One region of the Acetobacter persici genome, then DNA from elsewhere that is predicted to be linked to it. Evidence: predicted binding sites of a transcription regulator. Region 1 holds the regulator's gene; each other region holds the start of a gene.
What was found. Region 1 encodes LexA, which represses DNA repair genes until DNA is damaged. Its sites were predicted from a motif close to TGTTCTANNTANGTTC; they were not measured.
Positions count from the first base shown of each region.

Region 1 (4,173 bases):
ATGCTGCTGAAGGCTATGACGCGGCGGCACTGCTGCAACGTGTGGCGGCGCGGCGGCTGTTTGACTTGTTACAGTTCCGGCTGGCCGGCAAAGCGCCACGCCGTATTCTGGAAGTGGGATGTGGCACTGGCTTTCTGACGCAGATGCTGCATGACACGTGGCCTGAGGCTGAACTGATTGCGACAGATATTGCCCCCAAGATGCTGGAACGTGCCCGCAACCGTGTCGGGAAGCGTGTGCAGTTTTGTGAGATGGATGCCGCGCGCCCTGATGTTGCGGGCTCGTTTGATCTGATTTGCGGCAATCTGGTCTTTCAGTGGCTGGCCGAACCCGCCGCTGTTCTGCAAACACTGGCCGAGCGCCTGACGCCCGGTGGCGTGATTGCGGTTTCAACCTTGCTGGATGGCACATTTGCGGAATGGCAGAATGCCTGCGCGGCAGAAGGGCTTGTGGCAGGCACGCCGGAGTACCCGGAAGCCCGGACCGTGCAGGGGTGGCAGCCCCGCCTGTGTGCGGGGCGGTGGGTGGCGGAGCGCTGTGTTCAGCCTTTTGAAAGCGGACTCGCCTTTGTGAGGCATCTGAAGGCAACCGGAGCGTCCGTCCCGCGGGAGGGTGTCGCGGCGTTCTCCCCGGCAGACCTGCGGCGGGTGATGGCACGCTTTGATGCGAGCGGCGCTCTGGCTACCTGGCATCTGGCGTACGGCTGTTTTCAAAAACCTCTAAGAGCCGGGGTGTTTGTCACCGGAACGGATACCGGCGTGGGGAAAACGCTGACGTCTGCCTGCCTGGTGCGGGCATGGAACGCCCTGTACTGGAAGCCTCTGCAAAGCGGGCTGGCGGATGAAGAAGGGGATACTGCGACCGTTATAAAACTGAGTGGTTGTCTGCCGGAGGACTGTATTCCTCCCGCCGGAGCCTATCAGGCGTCTCTCTCCCCCCTTGCCGCAGCACAGGCAGAAGGGGCGGAAATTGACCCGGCCCTTCTGGCTTTGCCGTTGCAGAACCCGGAACGCCCGATGGTGGTGGAAGGGGCGGGCGGCCTGATGGTGCCTGCCACGGATACGCTGATGATGCTTGATCTGGCAGAACGCTGGGGGCTGCCGGTGGTGCTGGTTGCTCGCAGCGGGCTGGGTACACTCAACCATACGTTGCTCAGTCTGGAGGCCATGCGGGCCAGAGGTCTGGCTGTTGCCGGGGTGGTGCTGAGCGGGCCACTCAACCCTGAGAATCGCAAAACGATTGAAGAAAAAGGGCAGGTGCGGATTCTAGCTGAATTGCCACAACAGGAGGCTGTTACACCGGAGACGGTGCGCACGCTGAGCGGGCTCATTCCCTCATGGGATGCCGTCTGTGGAGGCAGGGAGAGTGTGTGAGTGAGAAGGAGGGCGTGATATCAAAATCACGCCCTCCTTCTCAGGTCTGGTCTCAATCCTTGCGTCTAAGACATGTCGCTTGGTGAGGTTGCCGCACAAGCGGCGCTTTAGTGATACTGGCGGATCAGCCCAGCCAGACGCCCCTGAATATGCAGGCGCTCCGCCGGGACAATCCGCGTTTCATAGCGTGGGTTGGCGGGTTCAAGCGCGATCGTGTTGCCTTTACGGCGCAGGCGCTTGAGTGTGACTTCACTATTATCAATCAGCGCCACGACAATCTGCCCGTTCTCGGCGTCTTCCGTGCGGCGGATGATAACGTGGTCGCCGTCCATAATTCCGGCCTCAATCATGGAATCACCAGTGACTTCCAGAGCGTAGTAATCGCCTGAGCCAACCATATCTTTGGGGATATCCAGAAAGGTGTCGGTCTCGGCCATTGCCTCAATGGGCAGACCGGCGGCAATGCGGCCATAAAGCGGGATTTTTAGTGCCGCTGTCTGCGGGCGGGAGAAATCACCGCGCACGACGTTGGCGGGGAGAGTCTCGGACGCAGGCATGATTTCCGGCAGGTGGATGACTTCCAGCGCACGGGCGCGGTGATGATGGCGGCGCAGAAAACCGCGCTCCTCCAGCCCGGAAATCAGGCGGTGGATACCGGATTTGGAGCGCAGGCCCATGGCCTCTTTCATCTCATCAAAAGAAGGAGAAAAACCCGTCTGCTTGAGGTGGGAATCAATAAAAAGAAGCAGTTTGTGCTGTTTGCGCGTCAGCATTGCGGCACCCCGGAGCAGATGATCGTTTTTGTATTTATAAGACTTTGTTCTACATAAGTTCTCTTTTTGGGTCAAGGGGTTATTCGGTCATATCAAAAGCGCTTCTGTATTTTTTGCGGGGCCTGTAAAGTTGTGGAACAGAAGGGTCCGTTGCGGGCCTGTTGCTTTGCAGTATGGCGATTTAAGCGGGTGGCGGTTGCTATTGGCCACAGGACCCGGAGCCGTTCTTTCAGCCGGTAGCATAGTAATTTTGAACAGGTTTTGTGTTTAGAAAAATTATCACAGTTCCGGCAGCGTTCTGCGCCTGCCTGACCCTGAATGTGGCTCCGGCCGGAGCGCAGGATGCACAGTCTGGCGAGGATGCGTTCAGTTTTAAAGACCGTCTGACGCAGGACTGGGGCGGTGTGCGCCGTACTCTCGCTGAGCATGGTGTGGATTTTCAGCTCACGGACCAGAATGAATTCTGGGCTATTCCGGTTGGCGGAAGCCAGCCCTCCAATAATTATATCGGGGTGACGACGGGCCAGCTCTCGCTGGACCTTGGCCGTCTGACGCATCTGCCGCTCGGCACTCTCGGGATCAGTGGCGTGGATATTCGCGGGCATCCCTTCAGCAATCAGCCGCTGTATGTGTTCAATCAGGTCTCGGGGATTGAGGCGGATATCAATCTCCGGCTTTATGAGGTCTGGTATGGTCAGACCTTTGATCATGACAAGCTGGACCTGCGGCTTGGCAAGCTGGACCTCAGCCATGATTTTATGGGGAGTGACGGCGCTCAGCAGTTCATGAACGCCTCATTTTCCTGGCCTATGGTGCCGGATAATAACCTGTATGATCAGGGGCCTGCCGCACCGCTGGGCACGCCTGCACTCCGGCTCAAATATGCTCTGTCCCATGACTGGACGGTTCTGGCGGCGGTTGCGGATGATAACCCGATCGGGGCCAGTTTCCTGAATGAGGCAGATCCGTGGAACCAGAATCAGGACCCAAGTGGCACCCGGTTCCATTTTGGCACCGGCGTGCTGATGTTTCTGGAAGCGCAGTACCACACAAAGCTCTGGGGGCGGGACGGCACCTATAAGCTGGGCGGCTATGGGGATACGGGCCGCTTTCCGGATCAGGCCGATTCTTCTGTGCGGCATAAAGGCAACTGGACTTTATATGCTGTGGCGGATCAGGAGCTTGCCAGCCTGTCTGGCGTGCAGACGCTCGCGGGCTTTGTGCGGGCAACATGGGCCCCCCCTGCAAATCGTAACCAGATTGCCAATGCTGTGGATGCGGGGCTTGTGCTCAACGCGCCCTTCCAGCGCGCGGATGATGTGCTGGCTCTTGGCTTTGGTTATGGCGAGGCCAGTCCTGTACTGCGCCGTGCAGAGCGGCGCGCAGGGACGCTGGCCCAGCATGCGGAATACCATCTGGAACTGACGTACCAGTTTCAGGCTACACGCTGGCTGCTGATCCAGCCTGATTTGCAGGGGATGCTCTCACCCAGCGGCGGGGTGCTGGATACCGCAGGCCGCAGGGTGAAAGATGAAGCGATTTTTGGGCTGCATTCCAGCGTGTCGTTCTGAAAGGCCTCAGGGCAGGCGCAGAATACGGCAGGGTGTTCCGGCTTTATCTGCCGGGGCAAACGGGGCGCGGATCAGAAGAGCCTGACTTTGGGCAAAAATATTGAGCTGAGCGGAATCCTGTGAGCTGAACGGAGTGGCAAGCGGAAGCTGTCCGTCAGCCTGCGGAGTCAGGCGGCACCGCACAAAATCCTGCCGCTGATCATTTTCCGCGATATCCGACCCGAGCAGGGCGGGTTCTGTTTCCATTTCATCCGGAACAGGCAGCCCCAGCAGCTTGCGCAGGGCCGGGGCAATAAACACCAGACTGCATACAAGCGCTGCCACCGGATTACCCGGCAGGCCAATAACGGGGGTGTGGCCAAGCTGGCCGAACATCAGCGGCCTGCCGGGACGCATGGCAATTTTCCAGAAGTTCAGATCCAGCCCGTGCGCTTCAAGCGTGCTGCGCACGATATC
Region 1 is NZ_JAERKU010000003.1:147,744-151,916, forward strand. Features, by position in the region: gene bioD (dethiobiotin synthase) at 1-1,373, shown strand, start outside; gene lexA (transcriptional repressor LexA) at 1,481-2,146, opposite strand; gene JK199_RS05070 (carbohydrate porin) at 2,410-3,717, shown strand; gene JK199_RS05075 (molybdopterin molybdotransferase MoeA) at 3,724-4,173, opposite strand, start outside.

Region 2 (4,173 bases), on a different contig from region 1:
GCGTTCGGCATGTAAAGTTTTTCCAGCGGGGTGGAAAACGGCACGGGCGTATGCGGCGGCACAACGCGGCGGATCGGGGCCTTGAGCGCCCCGAACGCCTGCTCGGCCACTAGGGCGGAAATATCACACGCCATGTTACAGCGCGGGCTGGATTCATCAACAATCACAAGGCGGCCCGTATCTTCCACACATTCCAGAATGGTCTGCTCATCCAGCGGGAAGGTGGTGCGCGGGTCCAGCACGGTACAGGAAATACCCTGTTTTGCCAGCCGGTCCGCAGCCTCGTTCGCCATGCCCACCATGCGGCCAATGGCCACAATGGTCACATCATTCCCCTCGCGCGTCAGGTTCGCTTCCCCAAACGGGATGGTGTAGGCCTCATCCGGAACCTCTTCCTCATCGTCATACATGACTTTGTTTTCAAGGAAGATTACAGGATCATCATCACGAATGGCCTCGATCAGCAGCCCCTTCGCCTCGTACGGGGAAGACGGCACAACCACCTTCAGCCCCGGAATATGCGTAAAGAGCGGATAAAGCGCCTGACTATGCTGGGCCGCCGCATTGAAGCCTGCGCCATACATCGCGCGGATCACCAGTGGGGTGCGGGCTTTGCCCCCAAACATATAGCGGAATTTTGCGGCCTGATTCATGATCTGATCAAGACAGCAGCCAACAAAATCCACAAACATCAGTTCCGCCACCGGGCGCAGACCCGTGGCCGCCGCACCGGCCGCGGCCCCAATGTAGGAGGCTTCAGAAATCGGGGTGTCCAGCACACGGCTTTCCCCAAATTCGGTCAGCAGGCCCTTGGTCACACCAAGCACCCCGCCCCATGCGTCCTTCACGCCGGAAGAACCACCCTGCCCACCGGCAACGTCCTCCCCCATCAGCACAACAGTGGGGTCGCGGCGCATTTCCTGACGCAGCGCTTCATTAATCGCCTGACGAAAGCTTTTCTTGCTCATAGGTCTCTTCCCTTCCGGGCTGGTTGCTCACACGGCAGTGCGTGTGGCGTCATCTGAAATGCGTCAGATCTTGACGTAGACATCGGCCATGAGGTCCGCCTCTTCCGGCCAGGGAGCCTGCTTGGCGGCCTGAACGGCGCTTTCCACCTCATCCGCCACGGCGGCGTCAATCTCATCCAGCGCGCTCAGCTCAAGCAGTTTGTCCTGCTCAACGCGTTTGCGGAAACTCTCAAGGCAGTCACGGTTTTTCTTGGCATCGGCCACTTCGTTCGAGGCACGATAGCTCATGGAATCGCCTTCAAAATGCCCGTACCAGCGTTCCAGATGCACATGGAGCATCACCGGCCCCTTGCCGGAGCGGGCATGGTCAATGGCATCGCGCGCGGCATCATGCACCGCAAAGAAGTCCGAGCCATTACATTCCATATACGGCATGCCAAACCCGGCAGCGCGGTCCTTCTGGTTGCCCGCACAGGCGTAGGACGCGCCGGTGGCCTCGCCATAGCCGTTATCTTCAACCACAAACACCGCAGGCAGTTGCCAGACCGTCGCCAGATTGAGGCTTTCCAGCGTCGTACCTTCATTCGAGGCGCCATCCCCGTAAAAGGCGACGGCCACGCCGTTATCTTTTAAAACCTTGTGGGAAAGGGCCGCCCCGCAGATCAGCGGCGGGCCACCGCCCACAATGCCATTGGCCCCCAGCATGCCCTTGGAAAGATCGGCAATATGCATGGAGCCGCCCTTCCCCCGGCACACGCCGGATTTGCGGCCATAAATTTCGGCCATCATGCCGCCCACATCAACACCTTTGGCAATACAGTGCCCGTGGCCGCGATGGGTGCTGGCAATGGTATCCTGCTCCGTCAGGTTTGCGCACACTCCCACGGCGGAGGCTTCCTCGCCGCAATAGAGATGCACAAAACCCGGTATTTCTCCGGTAGCAAATTCACGATGCAGGCGTTCTTCAAACACCCGGATGGTGCGCATGGCGCGGTAGGACCGAAGCAGGGTCTCTGTGGAAATCTGCATGGACCAGATCCTTTATTTTTTCTTGGTTGTCACTGACCGAGGAAAGTCTGTTCCCAACGCCTCCATACCCCCACCGTTGCGGACATGCTTCTCAAAATCATTCATCGCACGAATATGTGAATTTCTGTTTCAGGTTAAAACAGGAGCCGTTTCCGCAGCTTTCCGCCGCGCAGGCGGGGAAAGTCCGGCAGAACAGGAGAGATCTCTTGCAATGCGCCAGACAAGAACATATCATGAACATCATGAAGCAAAGCTTGTCCGACCGTCTGGCGCTGCTCTCCGATGCCGCCAAATATGATGCGTCCTGCTCCTCCAGCGGCGCGGGCAAGCGCGACTCCGCCGCCAGCAAAGGGCTCGGGTCTGTCAGCAACGGTATCTGCCATGCCTTTACCCCGGATGGCCGCTGTATTTCCCTGCTGAAAATCCTGCTGACCAATTTCTGTATTTATGACTGCGCGTACTGCATCAACCGTTCGTCCTCCAACGTGCCACGCGCGCGCTTTACACCGGATGAAGTGATCTGGCTGACGCTGGAGTTCTATCGCCGGAACTATATCGAGGGCCTGTTCCTCTCCTCCGGCATCATCCGCTCATCCGATGACACCATGAGCCAGATGGTGCGCGTCGCGCGGGAGTTGCGGCAGACGCACAAATTCCGGGGCTATATCCACCTCAAGACCATTCCCAACGCCTCCCCCGCCCTTCTGGCGGAAGCCGGGCTGTATGCGGACAGGCTTTCCATCAATGTGGAAATGCCGACGGAACGCGGACTGGCGGACTACGCCCCGCAAAAACATGCCTCGGAAATCCGCCAGTCCATGGGGGAGATGCGCACGCATATTGATGCCGCGAAAGACCGCACCCTCACCGGCCGGAAAGCCCCGCGTTTTGCCCCCGGCGGCCAGAGCACACAGATGATTGTGGGGGCTGATCAGGCCACCGACCGCGATATCCTGTCCAGCAGTTCCTCACTTTACACAGGCTATAAGCTGCGGCGCGTCTATTACTCCGCCTTCAGCCCCATTCCGGATGCCTCCGCCATTCTGCCCATCCGGCCGCCACCGCTGCTGCGGGAACACCGGCTGTATCAGGCGGACTGGCTTTTCCGTTTCTATGGCTTTCAGTTTTCTGAAATTACCGCCGCCCGCACGGATGGTATGCTGGACCTTGAACTGGACCCCAAACTGGCATGGGCTCTGGCAAACCGCGCTTTGTTCCCCATAGACCTCAACCGCGCCCCCAAGGAAATGCTGCTGCGGGTGCCGGGGCTTGGGGTGCGCTCCGTGCAGGCCATTGTTGCCGCACGCCGCCACAGGCACCTGCGGCTGGAAGACCTTGCAAAGCTGAAAGTCTCCATCCGCAAGATCAAACCGTTTCTCTACACCACCGGCTGGTCCCCCGGCAGGCTGGCGGACCAGCAGAATCTCCGCCAGCTTTTTGTGCCGCAACCCCAGCAACTTGCCCTTTTCTGAACACGTGGTTTCTGCTCATGGCCTACGGTTTTATTCTGGATGATCACACATCCTTTTCCGCATGGCGGCCTCTGGCCCGCCAGTGCTTTCTGGCAGACCGCGCGCCGGAAGAAATTGAATGGCGCTGCGCCTCGGCCGAAACAACGCTGTTTGATACGCCTTTAGTCGCCCCCACCCCAAAAGCGGGCGCACAGCCTCCGGTTTTGCGGAGCAACTGCCTCGCCCTGCTGCGCTCCATTCTGCGCCATGCGGACCAGACACGCTTTGCTCTGGCCTATCGCATCCTCTGGCGCGCGCAGACAGAACCGGCTCTGGCCAGCATCGCGACAGACCCGGACATTGCCCGCGCCCTGTACATGCACAAACAGGTGCGGGAAGATACGCATAAAATGACCGCCTATGTCCGCTTCCGTGAACATGGCGCGGCACAGGCAGGCCGCCGCTCCTTTTATGCGTGGTTTGAACCGGACCATTACGTTCTGCCCAGTGTGGCACCGTTTTTTTCAAAACGCTTTGTGGATATGGACTGGGTGATCCTCACGCCCAAAGGCTCGCTGGCCTGGAATGGGGAGACCTGCGCCTTCAGCCCCACGTCCTGCGCCAAACCCAGACTGTCGGATGATATCGACCAGCTCTGGCAGACTTATTACGTTTCCACCTTCAACCCGGCGCGCATCAAGACCAAAGCCATGCTGTCTGAAATG
Region 2 is NZ_JAERKU010000002.1:22,082-26,254, reverse strand. Features, by position in the region: gene JK199_RS02320 (alpha-ketoacid dehydrogenase subunit beta) at 1-968, opposite strand, end outside; gene JK199_RS02315 (thiamine pyrophosphate-dependent dehydrogenase E1 component subunit alpha) at 1,032-1,997, opposite strand; gene JK199_RS02310 (putative DNA modification/repair radical SAM protein) at 2,240-3,469, shown strand; gene JK199_RS02305 (TIGR03915 family putative DNA repair protein) at 3,487-4,173, shown strand, end outside.
Region 2: a site for LexA is predicted at 2,222-2,237, ahead of JK199_RS02310 (putative DNA modification/repair radical SAM protein). Genes of this name have one in related genera too.

Region 3 (4,173 bases), on a different contig from region 1:
AGGGCTACCCGTTGCCCTGCCGCTGTTCCCTCAGCTTGCCCCTGACTATATTGATCAGATTGACGGACTGCTGATTACTGGCGGGGCGTTTGATATTGATCCCGCTTTGTATGGCGAGACCGAGCGCCATAGCAGCGTTACGCTGCGCCCGGTGCGCACGCAGGCCGAGCAGGCTTATCTGGCGACCGCCATGCAGCGCAGGATGCCGGTACTGGGTATTTGCGGCGGCATGCAGCTTCTGGCCGTGGCCCTTGGCGGCACGCTGATCCAGCACATCCCCGATGCCTGCCCCACCGCCCTACCGCATGAACAGCCCAACCCGCGCGATGAAGCCAGCCATGCGGTGCTCCTGACACCGGAGACCCTGCTGGCCCGCTGCGTGGGGCGGCCACGGATGGCTGTAAACTCCTCCCATCATCAGGCTGTGCGCACGCCCGGACGCGGGGTTGTGAATGCTGTGGCGGAAGATGGACTGATTGAAGGGCTGGAAGACCCGGCCCTTCCATTTTGCCTTGGGGTGCAATGGCATCCGGAATTTGGCATAGACCCGGGTGACCGGAGCATTTTTAGCGCCTTTGTGCAGGCAGCAGGAGAATCAGAGTGACGCAGGAATCGCGTGGAGAACGCATTGCCAAATGGCTGGGCCGGACCGGTGTGGCCAGTCGGCGTGATGCCGAGCGGATGATTGAGGAAGGACGGGTCAAGCTGAACAACCAGCCCGTGACTCATCCCGCCACGTTTGTCACTTCCAGTGATCTTGTTCAGGTGGACGGCAATGTTGTTGAGCAGCCCCAGCGCACCCGCCTGTGGCGCTACCACAAGCCGGACGGACTGGTCACGACGCACAAGGACCCGGAAGGCCGCCCCACGGTTTTTGCCTCTCTGCCGGAAGGCATGCCGCGCGTGATCAGCGTCGGGCGGCTGGACCTGAACAGTGAGGGCCTGCTGCTGCTGACCAATGATGGTGAACTGGCACGCAGACTGGAACTGCCGACCAACGGCTGGCTGCGCCGCTACCGCGTCCGCGTGTTTGGTGTGGTGGATGAGGCCCGGCTGGCAGCACTGGCCAAAGGCAGCGTGTTTGACGGCGTACGGTACGGGCCGATTGAAGCCGGACTTGATTCCCGCAAAGGGGACAATGCCTGGCTCACCGTCTCCCTGCGTGAGGGCAAGAACCGGGAAATCCGTAAGGTGATGATGGGCCTGAACCTGCATGTCAGCCGCCTGATCCGCACCAGTTACGGCCCCTTCCAGCTTGGCACCCTGCAACGGGGAGAACTGGAAGAAGTGCCCGGCAAGACCCTGCGTGAACAGATGCCCAAAGCACCGGAAAAAACGCCCCCTCGTAAACCGGCTTCCGCCTCCACTGGCACCAAGACACGTTAGACAATGCGGATTATTGCAGGAGCCCGCAAAGGCCGCATGCTGGCAGCCCCCACCGGCACCACAACCCGCCCCACGGCGGACCGGGTGCGTCAGGCTGTGTTTGATATCCTGCTCCACGCGCCGTGGGGCGGGCCGGACCTGCTGAATGGCGCCCGCGTGCTGGACGCCTTTGCAGGCACAGGTGCGCTGGGGCTGGAAGCACTCTCACGCGGGGCGGATTACGCGACGTTTTTTGAGAAAGACCGCCCCGCCCTTGCGGCCCTGCGCGCCAATATTGCCGGGTGCCGCTGGGAGGACCGGAGCAAGGTTATCCCGCGCGACGTCACGAAGCCGACCCATGCTCCGGCCCCCTGCTCTCTGCTGTTTCTGGACCCGCCCTACCGGCAGGATCTGCCTGCCCGCACACTGGCGGCACTGGATGCACAGGGATGGATTGCCCCCGGCGCTATTGCGGTGATTGAAACCGCAGCACAGGAACCTCTGCCATTACGGCTGGAAAATGCGGAAGAGGCAGACGTCCCGCCACCCGCCGCACCCGCAGGCGAGGGCGAAGAAGCACCTCCTCCCCCTGTTTATGCCGGAACATTACTGGCGGAACGGAAGCACGGCGCGGCACGGCTGACGCTGTGGCGGCTGAAAGCCTAGGCAACAGTACACGCGCAGGGCGCATTCCGCACGGGATGCGTCATTTTACAGAAGAAGAACCAACGGGGAACTGGCGGGTTGCGCAGGAGTGCGCTACACGGGCGGAATACTCTTTATTATTGTTCTAGAAAACGGGGTCACTGATGGCTGGCAGCGTCAATAAGGTTATTCTGGTGGGCAATCTGGGCAAAGACCCGGAAGTCCGCACCAGCCAGAACGGCATGAAAATCGTCTCTTTTTCTATCGCCACCAGTGACACATGGAACGACCGTGCCTCCGGCGAGCGCCGGGAACGCACGGAATGGCACCGTGTGGTAATTTTTAACGATCGTCTGGCCGATGTGGCAGAGCGCTTCCTGCGGAAAGGCCGCAAGGTCTATCTGGAAGGCGCGTTGCAGACCCGCAAATGGACCGACCAGTCCGGCCAGGAACGCTATACGACGGAAGTCATTGTTGAGCGGTTCCGTGGTGAACTGGTTCTGCTCGACAGCCGCAGCGGTGGCGAAGGGGAAGAATCCGGCGGGTATGGCGGCGGTGGCAGCAGCTACGGCGGCGGCAATGCTGGCGGGGGTTACGGTGGCGGCAACTCCGGTGGTTATGGGGGCGGCTCCATGGGCGGGGGTGACTTTGGAGGCTCTTCCGCACCGCGCCAGAATGCGCCCTCCCGCGGGCCCGGCGGCGGTGGCAACTCCGGTGGCTGGGACGCCCCCGGCAACAGTGATCTGGACGACGAAATCCCGTTCTGATTGACTGAGAGGTCTGACAGTCCCTCCCCCGGTCTTCCGCCGGGGTTATGCGGTCTGTCACAACGGGATTGTTCCGTCATGACACCTGCATCCTTAGTACCCCGCTCTTCCGGCCGCCTTGCTGCGATGCTGACGCTGTGTGGAACAGGATGCACCTTTCTTCTCCCTGTTCTGTTTTTTTACAGCCGCGCGCTGAGTGACGTTGCCGCCACACTGATCGGCTGCCTCTTCCTGCTCTATTCCGTTGTGCAGAAAGACTGGCTCTGGACCCGTAAGGACTGGCTGCGCCCCGCCGCACTGTTCTGCGCATTATGCCTGATCTCCTCCGTTTATGTCGGTCTGCGGGAGGCATGGGTACAGGCGTTATGCCTGCCCCGCCTCTTTCTGCTGGCCGCAGCACTGGAAAGCTGGATTCTGGTTTCCGCCACGCGGCGCAAAATGCTGGCTACAATTTTATTCGTGCTGGCCTTCTGGCTGATAGGCCAGTGCTGGAAGCAGTATCTGACCGGCACCAATCTGCTGGGCTACCCGCCTGCTGATGATGGCGCACTGACCGGCCCCTTCATGAAGCCACGGGCCGGATTTACGCTGCTCATGCTGTTTTTTCCGGCGCTGATGCCGGTTGTTCTGCACGCATTCCACACCAGACGCCTCTCCGCATGGGCAGGCGGAGCCTTACTGCTGGTGCTGAGCGTGACAACCATGGTGCTGATCGGCCAGCGGATGAGCAATGTGCTGCTCCTGTTCGGCCTGATGCTGACAGCCCTGATGGTCCGCCGCTTTCGGGTGCCGTTTGTGCTGATTATGGTGGTCGTAGGGGGTCTGATTGCCAGTCTGCCGGTTATCTCCCCGCGCACCTACGCCAAGCTGGTACTGAAGTTTTCCAGCCAGTTACACCATTTTACCCAGAGCGATTACGGCAGGCTGTACCGCACTGCCGTGACAATGGTTGTCTCCCACCCCTGGCTGGGGCTTGGCATGGACGGGTTCAGAAATTTTTGCCACGTCCCGTTCCATACCGAGGCCCTGACGCCATTTGGCCTGCCCCCGCTGGACAGTGATACGGGGAAAGGCTGCAACATCCACCCCCATAATTATTATCTGCAAATTGCCACCACCGCGGGCCTGCCGGGGCTGGCCGCATTTGGCTGGATGATTATGTGCTGGCTGCGCACCGGCCTGCGTGCGCTGGCACCGGCCACGCACCCGCAGCAGGCCATGCTGTTTATTATGTGCTGTGTGCTTTTGTGGCCTGTGGCCTCCACCAGCGCCCTGTTCTCCTTCCCTACAGCGGGCTGGATTTTCCTGTTTGCGGGGTGGATGCTGGCGGCTTCAGCCCAGAGCCGGGCCACAGCCTGCGGCAGCACCACGCATCCTGTTTGTAAGAAAATTTAAA
Region 3 is NZ_JAERKU010000016.1:19,508-23,680, forward strand. Features, by position in the region: gene JK199_RS13690 (gamma-glutamyl-gamma-aminobutyrate hydrolase family protein) at 1-604, shown strand, start outside; gene JK199_RS13695 (pseudouridine synthase) at 601-1,386, shown strand; gene rsmD (16S rRNA (guanine(966)-N(2))-methyltransferase RsmD) at 1,390-2,031, shown strand; gene ssb (single-stranded DNA-binding protein) at 2,175-2,777, shown strand; gene JK199_RS13710 (O-antigen ligase family protein) at 2,856-4,172, shown strand.
Region 3: a site for LexA is predicted at 2,088-2,103, ahead of ssb (single-stranded DNA-binding protein). Genes of this name have one in related genera too.